DNA from 4 places in the Paenibacillus sp. FSL K6-1122 genome. Region 2 is predicted to be linked to each of the others. Evidence: riboswitches for the same ligand, from Rfam matches in the RefSeq annotation. Region 2 holds a riboswitch; each other region holds the start of a gene.
What was found. A riboswitch is a leader RNA that binds a small molecule or an ion and turns the genes downstream of it on or off. The one in region 2 is predicted to bind cyclic di-AMP.

Region 1 (4,213 bases), 3.1 Mb from region 2:
ATATTGGTCCGTCATCTTGATTGGATCTTCCGCCTTGTCAATAATGGCGTTGATGTTAGACATAGTTAAATCACGCAAACGTTTGAAAATGGACATTATGTTATTCCTCCTAGTCGATATTACATCGTATATAAACATACATACGTAACAATCTACAACTCGTTTCAATTTTAGCAAATAAAATCAAAACATTGAATGGTTCTTATGTCAGGAAGATCGTTTATCTTTGTTCAGATGATCCTCCATCAACCTCTCTGCAGTCTGCACGATTTCGTCGATCTGCATCCGCGTGATGGAATCAAAATGGATACCCATGATCACCGTAACGGTTACTTTCAGCTGCAAGGCAGCCTTTCGGGCAAGCCGCTCACACAGCTCTTGTTCTTTATGCCCAGGAATATGTACTGTCGTCCCGCTTACGCGCTCATGATCCACGTAGAACGTGGCTACGGCGCCAATATGCGCCTTTCCTCCGGTAACGAGAAAAACCTTATCTTCTCCTGCTTCAATCACCTGTAAACGTATGGATTTCAAATCATATGTACTCATACCCATCCACCTATCCTTTTCTATATGTTATATATGGAGGAATTATGGCTGTCATGAGCTAAATCGGCAATGAAACTTCTCACACTGCGCATATTTTATGGAGACCCCGGGCATACCAAGGAGAACGTCATTTTGGAAAAGGAGGCCGTTATTATGCGCGTACGCCTCATTATGCTAATGGTTATCGTTATTTTTCTCGGAGGATATCATGCTCCAGTTTCATCGCGGGACGTTTCAAGCCCGCCAAGTGAATCCGTATCAGGTTCGGATTCTGCGGAAGAAGAACAACTGACATTGGGACAATTACGTCAAAAATATGCCGATACGTTTAAAACCAATGGTCCTTCAACCAAGAAGGTTGCACTGACTTTTGATGATGTACCTGATCCACGGTTTACTCCACAAGTACTGGATGTATTGAAGAAGTACAATGTCAGAGCTACATTCTTCATCGTGGGTAGTCGTGCTGAGAAACATCCGGATCTGGTGAAACGCATTGTTAAGGAAGGGCATATGGTTGGTAATCACAGCTACAATCATCCTGAATTCAGTAAGCTGTCGATGAATGCCTTTCGCAAACAAATTTTACATACCGGGGATATTATTCAACGTTTGGCGGGTTATACGCCCAAGATGATTCGGCCACCTTATGGAGACATTAATGAAGAACAGCTGAGATGGGCTGCCAAACAACACTATAGCATTGTGAACTGGAACGTAGACTCCCTGGACTGGAAAGGCCTTTCAAAGGAACAGGTGAAAGATAACATCCTGTCTGCCGTGAAACCTGGCTCCATCGTTCTGCAACATGCTGGAGGCGGTGTAGGGTCAAACCTGAACGGCACGATTAAGGCTTTGCCTGAAATTATTGAGGAACTACGTAATCGGGGATATGAACTGGTCACCTTGGACGAAATGCTGGGATTGCCAAAGGCCAAAGATTAGGATGACCGTGATAACAAATAATGAGAATATTAAAAGGGTGCTGTTCAATCGCGAATTAGCGACTGGCAGACACCCTGTTTGAATTCATTTTAAATGTTATTTTCTCTCTACTTCAGAATGTACAGCTCGATATCCTGAAATCCAAATGTGCTTACGGACTGTTTGCTACCCGGGATGAAGATATCAATCCGGTGACCTTTGATTGCACCGCCCACATCACGTGCTGTGGCTACAAAAGCTTGTTTTGGCAATCCTGGATGGCTGTGACCAGTTACCAGTACTTTGGTTCCGAGTGGAATTACACTTGGATCAACTGCAATTGTGCCCAGTTCAAGGTCATTTCCGAAATAATCGACTGCACCCCATCCTCCATTTTCAGACGGATCTGCAGAGTATGCCGTTGCTTTTACGTTCACAGCTTTGCTGTAATCGAATGTCTTACCCCAGGCTTGAACCACTTTGTTATCTGCGTTAACGTCCAAACTTGCTGTGGTAACCGTTTTGGCTGGGGTCTTGCTCTCCGTTGCCGCAGCGGCTGCAACATTGTTTGCCTTACCGGGAATCGTAATTTTCAAACCACCATAAATATTGTAAGCCGAAATATCGTTGTTTGCTTTAACCAACGTGTTGAGTGCTACTCCATATTGTTTTGATAAGGTGTAGAAGGTATCCCCTTCTTTGGCCACATGAACTGAATCGGCGTGAGCCGGAACGGCTTGAATGAGCATTGCTGTTGTCATTAATGCTACTGCTGTTTTGGCTATACGTTTCTTGTTAATCATGGTCTTCCTCCCTCATTGTGCCTGCGAAGTTAGTTGTCGGATTCGGATGAGGAGCCACCCTATAGGTTCTTCGTTACATTTGAAATGTTATGTACCCAATTCACCCCAAGCAGTGTGCTGTTGATCTTCCCCCTGCACAATCTGCATCGTTACATCCCCCGCACTCCCTATCCGGAAGTTTCGGCAGAGTTCAATATATCACAATTTTGTAACCTGAACTTGTAGTAATTCTTACCAGATGGTTTTTAGCATGTAAGCATTTGTAAGAATACTGGTTAATTCAGAAAATTTGGTTGACCCGATTCCTTTACATTTGGTAACAGAATAGTTACTTTTCCGAATCCATACGTCATTATTATCCATAAAAAATAGCGTTACCGACTCGAAGTCAGTAACGCTATTTGATCAACCATTTAACATTTAGAGTACTTTCGCAAGAAAATCACGTGTACGTGAATTTTTTGGAGCTCCAAACACCTCATCAGGTGTTCCCTCTTCCACAATAACCCCGCCATCCATGAACAGGATTCGGTCTCCCACTTCACGTGCAAAACCCATCTCATGCGTTACGATGACCATCGTCATCCCGCCTTCTGCAAGACGTTTCATGACATCCAGCACTTCGCCGACCATCTCAGGGTCCAGTGCCGACGTAGGCTCGTCAAACAGCATCACATGCGGCTGCATGGCCAATGCTCTAGCAATGGCGATCCGCTGCTTCTGTCCACCAGACAGCTGATTCGGGAATGCATCTTTTTTATCGTACAAGCCTACGGTGTTAAGCAGATCAGCGGCAATTTTCTCCGCTTCCTGAGTGGATTGTTTCTTTACTTTAATCGGAGCAATCGTAATGTTTTGCTCTACCGTTTTGTGTGGGAACAGGTTGAAGTGCTGGAACACCATGCCCATTTTCTCACGAGTTGCGTTAATGTTATGCTTGGGGTCCGTGATTGACACGCCTTCAAAATCAATCTCTCCTGAGGTAGGCTGTTCCAGCAGGTTCAAACAACGCAAGAACGTACTTTTACCTGAACCGGAAGGACCGATAACCACGACAACCTCACCTTTGCCAATCGTCACGTTTATGCCCTTAAGCACATCGTTATTTCCATAAGATTTGTGTAATTGTCTAACGTCTATCACTTGCACTCAACTTCCTTTCCAGTCGTCCCAGCAGCTTGGACAAAATGAACGTCATTACAAAGTAGATGGCTGCTGCAATCAAAAATGGACTCAAGCCTTGGTACGTAATGTTCTTGACTACACTTGCCTGATACATAATATCCACCATACCGATAACGGAGATAATGGAGGATTCTTTGATGATAGTTATGAATTCATTACCGATCGCTGGTAATACAGCTTTGAAGGCTTGTGGCAATATGATATAACGCATCGCGGCGCCTCTTCCCATACCTAATGAACGCGCTGCCTCCAACTGACCACGATCCACACCTTGGATACCTGCACGGAAAATCTCCGCCAGATAGGCACCACTATTGATTGAAAGTGTAATGATACCTGCCTGAAGTGCAGTGAAGTTAATGCCAAAGCTCAGAGAAAAACCATAGTAAATAATCATCAATTGTACCAGCATCGGTGTGCCACGGATCACTTCAACGTATGCCGTACCGATCCAGCGCAAGATTGCAGCATCATGCAAACGGAACAAACAGATGATCAATCCAATAATTACCCCGAAGATAACCCCAAGTGCAGACAACAGAAGTGTGTATCCTACACCTGTAGCATAGAAACTTTTGTACTCCCAGAATACTTGGAAAATATTTTGTGATTTGTTCGCTTTATCCGCCATCAAGAGGCTGGCGTCCGTCACCATCTGATTGATTTTATCTTCGCTTTTCAGTCGCTCCAGTGTTCCATTTACTGCAGCTAGCAGCTCGGTATTACCTTTACGAATCCCGATTGCCGCTTCT
Region 2 (4,213 bases):
ACTGGTGGTGCTCAACCCGGCTCCCGCGGTGCCGGGTCTGCCCCAGGAGCTCCTGCGGTGCGTCGACGTTGTCACGCCAAACCGCAGCGAGCTTGCCGTGCTTACCGGCCGGGGTCATCTCCGGCCGGAAGACCTGGATGCGGCGGTCGCAGAGCTCGCCGCATCCCTCGGGGCCGCTGTCGTCACGACGCTCGGCCCCGAGGGGGCTGTGTACGCGGCGGCGCCTGGTGGCCGCGTACAAGCAGGGCGTGCCGGCGCGTGCCGTGCGCCCGGCTACGCCGTAAGCGCCGTCGATACGACCGGGGCTGGCGATTGCTTCAACGGCGCGCTGGCGGTAGCCCTCGCGCGCGGTGAGACTTTGGACGCGGCCGTAGGCTTCGCCATGGGTGCGGCCGCGTTATCCGTGACGAAGCTTGGCGCCCAGTCCGGGATGCCGTCCGCACGTGAAGTTGAGGCCTTTCTGGCTGAGCATGCCGCAGAGGCTTAATAATTGGTATAACAAAGAGGCTCTTATTCTCCCAAAAGGGGATTAAGGGCCTCTTTGTTATGCGTGTGCAGAGACTATTTCTTCTCTGACAGCCACATGGCGATATTTGCAATCTCTTCGTCCTGCAGTTTGCCCTTGAAGGAAGGCATACCACCTTTACCTTTGACAATCGTAGAATAGATCTTCTCCAGATCATCCTGGCTGCCGATGTTGGCCAGAGCAGGTCCTACGCCACCTTGAAGCTGATCCCCGTGACAGGAGATACAATTGGCTTTGACCAGTGCTTCAGCTTGTCCGGCATCCAATGTTACTTCCGGCATGGTTGGCTTGGCTTCTTCAGCCACTTCTTCTTTCCCTGGAAGCGTAAACATTAAAACAATAGCTAAAGCGCATGCTGCAAAAAATACTCCGCTCATGATCCATTTGTGCATCCCTTATGTCCCCTCCAGAATGAAAGATCATCTAACCTGAAACTATCCATATCATTATAACGGAACCTGTACTGACATCATAGCATTTTGTGGGAATTTTTTGAACTAATCACATAACAAGGGGCAAATTTGGTTGTTTTTCAATGGATTCTAACCGCGAGGCCCTTCATAAACCATACAGTGAAAGGGCTTCAAGCCGCTTGGGGTCTGTCGTTCGTATGTATCCTGGGTGACAAATCCACTCTTCAGATAGACTTGAATGGCACGAGCATTCCAAGTGAGTACTTCCAGATCAATCTCATTCGTGGGATTTCGGCGAATAGCTTCCTGTACAATGGCAGTGACAAAAGCTGTCCCTTGACCCTGACCACACAGCTCTGGATGCATGCCAAGGCCAATCCGGGTTACCCCTTGAAGTGGGAAGTATTGAGCAAACCCACATATACGATCGTTCTGATCCAGGACGATTGCATATTGCTCCTGCCGCAGCTGTGCATCTCCGAATTCCACTTCCAGAGCTTTCATCTGCTCCCAGGGGAGCCAGCTGTAGATATTGTAAGGCGGGTCATACTGCCAACTGCAGATAAGCTCCGCATGTTCTTCTCGCATGGGTACAACGTGAAACGTTACGGGGGCTTCCTTCATACACCTGCATGCTCCTTTCCTTGAAACAGAACTCTTTGTCCACTCTACAAAAGAGATGTTCATTTAGCAAGTCTTCCTTCCCAAGAAAAAAAATGAAACAAAAGTTCCGGTAATTTCGTTTATATTATAACGGGATGGGTAAAAACATCATAAGGGCACGGACGAACGAACGCAAAATGAACCTGTTGATGTCGCAGGATATGCCCCGAGTATAACTTGCAACATGAATAAGGATTGAAGCACAAAAAAACCGCCGGATACATTCCTGCGGAGAATGTACCGGGCGGTTCTGTTATGCTTCTTGCTTCGTTCCAGTATGGTTAATGGTTACAGCATCATGTTGCTCAGCTTGTCCCTAGTCAAGGGCCAGTGATTCATATGCGTCCGTGCTCATAATCCGTTTCGCGCCAACATAACGATTGGCCCAATAGTTTTCACTCAATGCACTGATCGTAACGCCTTTGGAAGAAGAGGAGTGTGCGAACTTTCCATCCCCTACAAAGATTCCTACATGGGATACGCCTTTACCTGTTGTATTAAAGAACACCAGATCGCCAGCTCTCATCTCCATGCGGGATACGGAATCGCCCATGTCGAATTGGGAACTGGATTGGCGTGCCAAATCAATACCCAACTTGTCGAATACATACCGGGTAAATCCGGAGCAGTCAAAGCCGTTAAGCGTTGTTCCCCCACTTTTGTATGTAGTTCCCATTGCTGAATCAATTACTGTGTCCATCTTTGAATCTGCGAATGCGCTACCTGCACCAAGCGATAAAGCGAATGTGATGCTAAGTACAGCTGCGGTTAATTTCTTCTTGAACAAGAGATATTCCCCTTCCAATGCCTGCGAGGTTAGCTTAAGGATTCGGTTGAAGGTCCCCTATGATCCCTCTGTAGCAAGATCAATTCACCCATAACTGGTTCCCCCGCTTCCCAGGTGCCAGGAATTTGGCTATGCTAGTTATGCACCTGCGAAATCAAGAAATGACGATTTAATTTTAAGTAGTTACAAATATGAATGTAAAGATTACAAAGTTGTTACTAAAAACTCACTGCGATTATTGTAACAGAGGAGTACGGCTTTGGCAACGTTTAGCAACAAATTTAGCAAAAAAAACCTCGACCTTTGACGGGGAAAGGTTGAGGTTTGCCTATTTATAAGTACATATTAGGCCATGAGTTTAACATGTGATGGTAACAATTTTTAAACTATCTGCTCTCACCTTTGGATATTTTGGACTGCCATAATCGGAAATGGCTGCATATTTTCCACAGACTCAATAGACATCTGGCAAGTGGATACGTCTGTTGTAGTATAAGTCCGGTAAGTCCCGTTAATAACCATGAGGCTGTAGTGAATGCCCCAAAGACGAGCAGGTGTACTCCGCCCAGCAGTAATGCAATGCCGATTACAGCGATGAGATGACGCAGTGCAATCCAGAGTGCTTTGAGGGTACCGTGAGCCCCGCCTTCTCCTTCCGGTGCCGACACACCGAACTGCATATAGAGTATGACATGGTGGATGATCCAACCATATACAATCCAGGCAGCAACATAAGGTATGCCAGGCAAAAGTAATTGAAGGGAATGAAATCCGTCCATGAGAATCGAGTAGAGCTTCGGTATGAGCCAGTAGGCGGGCAGAAGTATCAATAATGTACGTATGGTGTGGAGCAGCAGCATCGGTTTCCACAGATTTTTGATTCCGCGGACAAAGGGAATGCGCTCTTCTGTAGAATTAAAGTGCTGAAGTGAGTAGAGCAGTCCTGCCTGAATGAGGGGGCTGATCAACATGCGAACCAGCAGCATGCCCCCGAGAATCCATAGATAACGATGAACCTCCGGATGGGTAGACAGGTTAAGTTGACTTTCCATTTTGAACAAAAGTGTACTCAGCTCACCGGCATCAGCATCTGGATAGCGTAGGAGCAGTGGGATGACGGCCGATTGTACCATTCGATAGAAGAAATATCCCCAAATGAGTTGATAGAGAAATAAGAGTGCGGCAATGAACATATGCTGACGGACGAGAAACCAGCCTTCACGTATTTTCGCTTTCACCGTTTCCACCTCACCATGACAGACCTCCGAATATGGCTTCTATTAGTTTGGTTACACTCATGCTCCAGCGGGACTTCGTCTGCTCATCCAGTCCGGATTTCAGGAAATTGTTCATATGGCGGTTCTCCAGCACGATCGAGTACAGAGGATCGGTCATGGCCCAGGATACGGGGGATGTGTGAGTTAATTTATACGTGATGCGATCTTCTTTTCCATTCCATTGCTTGGTGAGGATATGCCCGTCTTCAAAAGCAATGCGAATAGGAACGGCGTTGTAATCACTCCCTTTTTTTGCGATCGTCACGGATGACTCGTACAATGTTTGACCGTCTTTCTGTACGGGCGTAACACGAATCTTCTCTACAGCAAAGTCAGCCATCCCGTTACTATAGACGTATTGATCAAAATAATCAGACCAGGAAGTGCGGGTCACTTGTTCCACAATTTTCTGAAAATCAGATGAAGTGGGATGTTTGAAACGGTACTTCTTCACATAGGTAGAGAGAATGCGTTCCATCTTTTTTGCGCCGACTTGATGTTCGATACCAAGCAATACAAGTTTGCCACGTGTATAGACATTGGCTGC
Region 3 (4,213 bases), 1.6 Mb from region 2:
CAGGCGGACCATCAGATCCTTGGTTGTATCGTTGTTCAGGGGAATGACTTTGGAGGCTTCGGTTATGCAGGCATTCATGGCTGAATGCAGGTAACCAAGGACCGCCTCCTCGACCGGGATGTCGAGGTGGTGGTTAATCCAGGCGTGAACAGTGGAGAGGCAGCCAACCGAATCATATTTGGCAAAGATCTGTTCGAGCTGGCTGAATTCAATCCAGGGGTGCAGAGCGCGTGCGAGTCTGATCAATCGTTTACCCATGGCGGCAGCTTGTTCTCTGAGATCTCCAGGGGTTCGCTGAACATGGACGAGCTTGTCGATCAGAGCTATCCGCCATGTATCCTTGTGATCTGTTGCGGTATAGATGCCTTTGATAGCCATACCTTCAAGACGAACGATGCTCGGATGCAACTGACAACGCATGAATGATTCGAGATCTTCAGCATTACGAATGGTACCCTCCCTGATATGGATATCCATGCCGAAGGAATGGGTGAACCCTCCAACCTGAATAGAGGAATCAAGCAGTTTGACATAATCGAGCAGCTTATTCCCACGGTTCACAATCATTCGCCTCCTGTGTTCGTTTAATGTAACTTAAAGTGACATTTATGTTCCTTTTTGTTTGCTTTGTGTTTAGAAATCCGAATTATATGATAGTTATCATCCCATGAATGTCCGCTTTTTGTCAATGGTATCCGTGAAATTTAATGGATTAAATCTGGGATTTAATATTTGTGTTATTTTATATAACTTATTGTGTTATTTATTTTGCGAAGTGCAGGGAGGACTATATATAAGGAAGGACTATATATAAATGAACCAACAAGATCGGCTCTTACCTAAAGAGAGGGGATCAAATCTAATCATATGCAGTTCATGGGTAATGATGACGAGATTATGCGATTTTTGATGAAAATGCCTAGCTGAAAAAGAAGTATTAAAAAATACTTTACTTTTAGTTCTGAACCCGGTATAATCAATTCTGTTGCCGATTATTTACGACATGCGGTCGTGGTGGAATGGCAGACACGCTATCTTGAGGGGGTAGTGGGCGTATGCCCGTGGAGGTTCGAGTCCTCTCGACCGCATCATATGAACGATTAAAAAGCAGCTTTCCATTAATGGGAAGCTGCTTTTTTTGTCTTTTTCGAACAGTATGACATCTGGGTTGAAAAAAGGCCATCCATTACCGGAGGAATGTTGCTCTACCTACCGGCTACGGGTGGCCTGTGTATTATTTTTGCAGCAAATTCTTGATATCTTCTTCAATCTTGTCCGGTGTTGTTTTGGGAGCATAACGTTTAATGACCTGTCCGTTCTGATTCACCAGGAATTTGGTGAAATTCCATTTGATTGCTTTGGAGCCGAGCAGGCCAGGAGCTTCTGTGCTAAGGTGTTGGAAAAGAGGGTGAGCGCTTGAACCGTTCACATCAATTTTCTCAAACATGGGGAAGCTCACGCCATAATTCATCTGACAGAACTCGGCAATATCGTCGGAAGATCCTTTTTCCTGTGCAAACTGGTTGCTTGGGAAACCAAGAACTTCAAATGGAGCATCTTGAAATTTGTCTTGCAATTCTTGCAGACCTTTGAATTGAGGGGTAAGGCCGCATGAGCTTGCCGTATTCACAATCAGGAGCACTTTGTCACGGTAGTCGGACATTTCAACTTCTTGACCGCGAAGGGTATTCACTTTGTAATCGTAGACTGTCATCTAAATCGCCTCCATTTATTTACTCTTATATCTTCTATTATATTGGTTGCAATTAAATATTGCAAAACTAATATGGTGTTAAAAGAATCAAAACAGGCAAGTTGTGCAGAATACGTGAATGAATTGCGAAGTGATTTACGCCAGAGTGAGAATTAGATAGCCTTGAAGAGATAGATAGAGTATAACTTTGTTGTAAGCGTTATTATGGATAGGAATTGGCAAAAATCTGCCGATTTGGTGATCTGGGCGGACTTTACACCGACATGGCACGGGTGTATGATTCATAACGTAATTTCAATTTAAACTAAATTGTACTTGAAAAACGAAACAAACGATAATATCGCTCGATCTTACCTTAAGATATACGAACGATATTTTAATCGCTGAGTTTCCATTCATTAATGAATGGGAAACGGGGGAACCAACGGAATGCGCTGTCCAGGACAGTGGGCATTCATGGGGTGAATTTTCCGGTGACAGCCGGAAATAGGGCGACTCTCGCGCCCGAATCCGTCAGCTAACCTCGTAAGCGTTAAAGGGAGAGGCAACAAGCCGTACGCTGGTTCATGGTGTTTTCGCCATGGGTTATTTAAGAAGCGTTCGGGAGGCCTTGGTCCCCCACGCTTCTTTTTTGTTGTCTTTTCACGCCAAGGGAGGAACGAATGATGGATACTGAGATGATCTTAGTGACTGCTCCAAATGAAGCAGGACGTAAATTTATCAAATTGCTGATGTACAAAAAAATGCCGTTTGCCGTTCTAACCAACAGTGCAGGGGAAGAGCGAAGACTCCGTAGAATCGGAGTAGAACATGTCATTCGCATGAATACGGCTGCAGCTCAAAAATGGTTTTTGCCGCAGGGCAGCGTAGGCAACGTGTTTATTTTCGAGAACAGCCTGAATCTGACCTGTCGTTATTTACAGATCTGCCGTTCATGGACATCGAAATCCCTGTGCGTCATTACGGAGCAGAGTCATCCTAAGGGCATCTATCGGGGCATGGGCGCAGACCGGATTGTATATTCGCTCAATGGGGAAGTTGGCTTTCTCCTCAATGGTTAATGCCATAGCTTGTGATTGCTCAGGTGTAAGGTGCCTGTTATAATTGAATGTATCGATAAACGGAAGTTTGAGGAGACTCATGCAGGATGGTGAGTCTTCTTTTTTATGCTTACAAGGAGGAATTGGCGTGCCGGATGTAGGTGGATTGAAATGGTTGTTTTTTGATGTTGGAGATACGCTGGTGGATGAATGGGAGCCGGTTGATGATATTATCGGACAGTTTGTCCGTGAAGCTTGTGCTTTGGGGTATCCGGTGACAATTGAGGCGGTACGCGAACTGTTCGCGAGTTGTTACCGAAAATATGAGCAATGGCCTATGAGAGTGGCGATTCGCACATTCGTTGAAGACGAGGGGCATCAGAAACAGATTCAGGACAAGCTGAAGTTTCAAAAAGATCTTGAACGTCCTTTTCCTTCAGCGGATTCCGTTCTTCAGCAGTTGTCACGGCATTATCGCATTGGCATTATTGCCAATCAGAGTCCTGGAACGGAAGAGAGACTGGAAAGCTATGGCTTGCGGAAGTATGTTGATGTTCTGGCATGTTCGGCTGAAGAAGGAGTGTCTAAGCCAGACCCTGAGTTATACGCTGTGGCCTTGAAGCAGGCCGGTTGTGAACCGGAGGAAGCCGTCATGATCGGCGATCGGATCGATAACGACATTATACCTGCTCGGAAGCTGGGCATGCGTACGATTCGAATTATGCAGGGTTACGGAAGATTCCAGCCAGAACTATCGGATGACAAACGTGCGGATTGGACCGTTGATTCATTGGATCAACTCTTGCCGTTATTGATACCAAATCAGGATTAGATGCAGATGGTTGTTTATTGGAGTTTGAGTTTTACTATAAAAGGAAACATGTTGCTGTATTGCAACAATAAAGGCTGATCAACTGGGTATAAAATACCGGAGTTGATCAGCCTTTTTAGTATTTAGCCAATTAAAATGAGATTAGAATAACCGAATCGTCTGAATGATCAGATATACATTCAGCACAACGATAATCGCGGCAATGACCCATGAGATGATTTTGAGCCACAATTTGTTGGCGAATGCACCCATGCTTTTTTTATCACTCGTGAACATCACCAGGGGAATTACAGCAAACGGCAATTGAAGCGACAGGACGACCTGGCTCAAAATGAGTAGTTCTTCTGTGCCATGTTCTCCTGCAATGGCTGTCACAATTACCGCGGGGATGATGGCGATCAGACGTGTGACCAGTCTGCGTAGCCAAGCCGGAATTCGAATGTTCAGGAAACCTTCCATAACGATCTGCCCAGCGAGTGTACCTGTAAGGGTAGAGTTCTGACCTGATGCTAACAGCGCCACACCGAACAGGATACTTGCGACCGTAGTACCCAATAGAGGTGTCAGCAGATGATAGGCATCAGCGATCTCAGCAACCTGCGTCATACCAGCACTGTGAAATACAGC
Region 4 (4,213 bases), 2.3 Mb from region 2:
GGCGTTGTGGTCGAGAAAAGTTTCCAGGCAGGGGCACGCACGATTCGTGAACAGGGTATTCCGGTGGAAGCCTTGGTACGCATTCGTTCCCTGAACGATGGAACAGTACAATTTGACGATAACGAAATGTGACATTTTAAAGGAATAGGGCCTATTTTTTGAACTATGCCTTTGCATGACCGCCGATTTCATTTATAATGGGGTTATGTTAGGGAGAGGAGGCAACACCATGGGGAACCAACCGGCAACAGAACAATTTTTTAATGATAAGCTGGCGGAATCGAAAGTTCATTTTGAACGTGCCCTGGATTGTAAACATACGGAATTCGATGACCTTTATCCCTATATGATTGAACATCCTCAATTTTTCTGGTACAAACGCTATGTTGCCTGGTCAGAATTACTGACGATTGTAGGCTTGTGCGAAGAGTTGTCCTTCTCTTGGAAAGAACAATTTACACCGCATCAAGTGGAGTACCTTGAAGAACGTGTGATGTCCGCCAAAGTGCTTGATTTTTGGTTCGAGAAGAACGACAGCAAAGAGCACGCGCAGCGGTAACTTTCAGTCGGGACATAATTTCGAATGACATGACAGTCCAATACAGTCACGTGAGACCTAAATGACTTTTCATTTAGGTCTCTTTTTGTAAATAAATTTGAAATATAGGAGCCATGAAGATGATTAGTGATACAGAATTGGACGCCCTGCGTCTGTCAGGTGAGAAAGTTAGAGTCGTACGGGACGAGCTGGAATCGAACGACGTGAAAGGGATTGTGGTTGCCTGGGATGGCGAGCAGGTACTTATCCGTCGTCAGAATCGACGTGTCGTTAAGCTGGACCGAGGTTACAGCTATCAGCTGTTCAGCGAGCCGCGCCAGAGTCCACTTAGTGAGTAACAGCTGATAATTATGGCAGGGCCATGAGCTTTAAATGTTTGGAATTACCATGATTTCTTGGCATAATTGGCTCACTCGGGAGAGAAGATAGGTACAGTGAGGAAGATCTGTAACTATAGCCGAGAGGGTGTGCTACAAGCCATGACATTGATGAATGATAAAGTTCATGCCTACAAGGATCAGATTGGAGCATTAAGCGATGTGCTGCCAGGTGTGGTGAAGTCGTATCATGAGTTTACCGGAGAATGTTTCCAACCTGGTGTGATTGATGCGAAGACAAAACAGCTAATTGCGCTTGGCATTGGATTATTCGCCAACAATGAGGTATGTACCTTCTACCATGTAGAAGAAGCCCGTGCTAAGGGCGCAACAGATCAGGAGATTATGGAGACCGTAGCCGTGGCTGGAGCTGTTGGTGGAGGACATGCCCTGTCTCAGGGTGCGATGCGAGTGCAGAAGGCGCTGCATTAGTAAGCAATGCAACATACATTTTTAAGTGCAAAAAAGGCATCCGGTTAATAACCGATGCCTTTTTGTATGTGAATCACATTTTACCTAACATTTTATCATACATAAACTGTCCAGTTACCCGACGTGCTGTTACATAACGATCATTGAAGTATGGATTCGATAACTTCGTGATGCTTACACCTTTACTGCTGGAGGCATGAGCGAATTGTCCGCCGCCGATATATACACCTGTATGTGAAATGCCTTTGCCTGTTGTATTAAAGAACACCAGATCACCTGTTCGAACATTGCTCTTGGATACGGGAGTACCTGCTTTGGCTTGCTGCTGCGAAGTACGTGGTAATTCAATGCTGTATTTGTTGAAAAGATATCTCATAAAACCAGAACAGTCGAAGCCGGCTACAGTAGTGCCACCCCATTTGTAAGGAATACCTGTCATGTTGTTCACTACGGAGTTGATACTGCTTGCCTCTGTGCTTGTTGCCCCGGATGTAAATAATACAGCTGCTCCAAAAATGGAGATAATCAGTTTTTTCAAAATCAATGTTCTCCCTTCGATGCCTACGGAGTTAGCTAAGGGTTCGGTAGAAGGTTCCCTATATTTCCTATGTATAAGAATAATTCACCCAAATTGGTTCCCCCGTTTTCAAACATGAAACTCGGCAATGAATAATTAAGTTTTTGTAACTATTTGAAACTATATTGCATAAATGCGTAATTGTCAAACCCATTTAAAACCCTTCGTAATACCTCAATGTTAGCGGAATTAAGGTTTTTATATGAAAGAAGGGATCAAGTTTGGGTATCATTCATGACAAAAACGTCATTATTGGTTCGTTTAAGACGAATTTGGATAAATAAATAGGTTTGTCATGAGTTAAAAGAACTATCCCGTTATGTAGAATTAGAGAGATTATATTCATTAAGTTGCATATATTGACAAAAATCGATTTTTTGCATATTATCTGATTATACAATCCACATATTGGATGAAAATTGATTTTATTATGCGATAAATACAAATAAAGGAGGTTTGGGGCGTATATCATACGTAAAGTAGAAGTGGAAGATTTATAAAAACGAACATAGGAGAGTGTTACATTTGAAAGCGAAGAAAATAATTACTTTTGTCCTGGCATGTACGATGGTGTTCTCAGTAGTTGGAATGGCAGTTCTCCCTGTAGGGACGGTATCTGCTGCAGATGCGTCGGGTACTACAGCGAGTATTTCTGATATTTTGAAGAACCAGCTACCGGATGGAGGTTGGAGAAAAGATTATAAACAGACAAGTGGAGAGTGGGCAAAGTCCACGATAGACAACAAGGCTACATACTCAGAAATTAGAAGATTGGCGAAGGAATTTAAAAAGACGAATGATCCGCGTTACTCCACAGCTGCAATCAAAGGAATTAACTTTTTGATCAACATGCAGTATTCAAACGGCGGGTGGCCACAAGTTTACCAAAGCTCCGGATACCACAAGCACATCACTTACAATGATGATGCCATGATTAATGTAATGATCATGCTGGATGAAGTAGCGGCACGCAAAGGTGATTTCTCATTTATCGACAGTACACTTGCTAACCGCAGTAAAAATTCAGTTGCCAAAGGTGTGGAGGCGATTCTGAATACACAGGTCGTTTCAGGTGGTAAGCTGACAGCATGGGGACAACAACATGATTCCAGCTCTCTTAAACCAGCGAGCGCAAGAATCTACGAAGTGCCATCGCTGACAGCTGGAGAGAGTGTAACGATTGTTAAATTTCTGAAAACCAGACCTGCTAACGCTAAAATTACCGCATCCATTAAAGGAGCGGAGGCTTGGTTTAACAAAGTGAAAATTACGGGTTACAAGTATGAAAGAGCTAATGGAGATAGTAAAATTATCGCTGATTCCAAAGCTGCACCAATTTGGGCACGCTTCTATGAGATCGGAACGGATAAACCAATCTTTATTGGTCGTGACGGGGTAGTTAAATACAAATTAAGTGATATTGATAAAGAAAGAAGAGGCGGTTATGCATGGTATGGCAACTGGCCTTCCAAGCTGTAATTTGTAGTATGCTTCCGTATTAATGAACCAAACTATTAGCAACAGTTAAAGGTAAGGCCCGAATCGACATGGACGTCTGATTCGGGCTTTATTGTTATTATTTTCAGTGTTGACATGATAGATTACGCATGATATATTATTTCTTGTCGCCGATATGGATGACGAAGATACAATATGCGGTCGTGGCGGAATTGGCAGACGCGCACGGTTCAGGTCCGTGTGGGCTAACCCCCGTGGAGGTTCGAGTCCTCTCGACCGCATCTAATAAAAAGACTCCTTAAGCTAACGCTTAAGGAGTCTTTTTTTGCATTTTTTGATATAACACTAACTTTAGTGATGAGTATTCAAGAGGTTAGTGCTTAGCTGCACGTACAGCAAATGTCTTCCATCAGCCATACGGAACGTTTATTGTGCTGCGGTAACATTAACGCTGTCAATATTCGGTCCTTCCGATCCGGTGGTAACCACTTTCAATGTATTGGTCCCCGTGTTCATGGGGACCTGTATTGTTTTTTCAACCCAAGTGGACCAGCTTCCCGTAGCGGGAAAGGGCTCGTTGCTGATGACTTTGGTTCCGTTCACAAAAATGTCGAGGTTCCGAGTGCCGCTTTCCAGCGCATAACGAAACTTTACGTTTTTGGTACCTGTTGTCGTGTTATTAATGCCGTTCCATTGAATGGCTGAACCAGTCATCGCATTGAAGTTAACATACCCGGAGCCAGTGTAACCGGGGTAGATTGTTTCAATGGCAGCTTCCGTAAGTGACGTTCCGGTCTCGGCTTCATACGT

Region 1: linked by a shared signal. The riboswitch ahead of NSQ20_RS18740 (3D domain-containing protein) and the one ahead of NSQ20_RS00525 (C40 family peptidase) in region 2 are both predicted to bind cyclic di-AMP.
Region 3: linked by a shared signal. The riboswitch ahead of NSQ20_RS07330 (hypothetical protein) and the one ahead of NSQ20_RS00525 (C40 family peptidase) in region 2 are both predicted to bind cyclic di-AMP.
Region 4: linked by a shared signal. The riboswitch ahead of NSQ20_RS10720 (C40 family peptidase) and the one ahead of NSQ20_RS00525 (C40 family peptidase) in region 2 are both predicted to bind cyclic di-AMP.

The regions. Positions count from the first base shown of each region.
Region 1 is NZ_CP150272.1:4,154,000-4,158,212, forward strand. Features, by position in the region: gene NSQ20_RS18725 (PspA/IM30 family protein) at 1-96, opposite strand, end outside; gene NSQ20_RS18730 (hypothetical protein) at 208-549, opposite strand; gene NSQ20_RS18735 (polysaccharide deacetylase family protein) at 703-1,494, shown strand; gene NSQ20_RS18740 (3D domain-containing protein) at 1,602-2,276, opposite strand; cyclic di-AMP (ydaO/yuaA leader) riboswitch at 2,279-2,472, opposite strand; gene NSQ20_RS18745 (amino acid ABC transporter ATP-binding protein) at 2,697-3,419, opposite strand; gene NSQ20_RS18750 (ABC transporter substrate-binding protein/permease) at 3,406-4,213, opposite strand, start outside.
Region 2 is NZ_CP150272.1:107,731-111,943, forward strand. Features, by position in the region: gene rbsK (ribokinase) at 1-487, shown strand, start outside; gene NSQ20_RS00515 (cytochrome c) at 562-918, opposite strand; gene NSQ20_RS00520 (GNAT family protein) at 1,069-1,563, opposite strand; gene NSQ20_RS00525 (C40 family peptidase) at 1,919-2,353, opposite strand; cyclic di-AMP (ydaO/yuaA leader) riboswitch at 2,393-2,530, opposite strand; gene NSQ20_RS00530 (hypothetical protein) at 2,776-3,627, opposite strand; gene NSQ20_RS00535 (M1 family metallopeptidase) at 3,638-4,213, opposite strand, start outside.
Region 3 is NZ_CP150272.1:1,671,644-1,675,856, forward strand. Features, by position in the region: gene NSQ20_RS07315 (urease accessory UreF family protein) at 1-561, opposite strand, end outside; tRNA gene NSQ20_RS07320 (tRNA-Leu) at 1,006-1,088, shown strand; gene NSQ20_RS07325 (glutathione peroxidase) at 1,235-1,714, opposite strand; cyclic di-AMP (ydaO/yuaA leader) riboswitch at 2,086-2,261, shown strand; gene NSQ20_RS07330 (hypothetical protein) at 2,377-2,775, shown strand; gene NSQ20_RS07335 (HAD family hydrolase) at 2,903-3,586, shown strand; gene NSQ20_RS07340 (Nramp family divalent metal transporter) at 3,728-4,213, opposite strand, start outside.
Region 4 is NZ_CP150272.1:2,385,795-2,390,007, forward strand. Features, by position in the region: gene NSQ20_RS10700 (xanthine phosphoribosyltransferase) at 1-132, shown strand, start outside; gene NSQ20_RS10705 (hypothetical protein) at 230-559, shown strand; gene NSQ20_RS10710 (hypothetical protein) at 679-897, shown strand; gene NSQ20_RS10715 (carboxymuconolactone decarboxylase family protein) at 1,039-1,368, shown strand; gene NSQ20_RS10720 (C40 family peptidase) at 1,442-1,906, opposite strand; cyclic di-AMP (ydaO/yuaA leader) riboswitch at 1,912-2,043, opposite strand; gene pelA (pectate lyase) at 2,462-3,424, shown strand; tRNA gene NSQ20_RS10730 (tRNA-Leu) at 3,601-3,684, shown strand; gene NSQ20_RS10735 (carbohydrate-binding protein) at 3,830-4,213, opposite strand, start outside.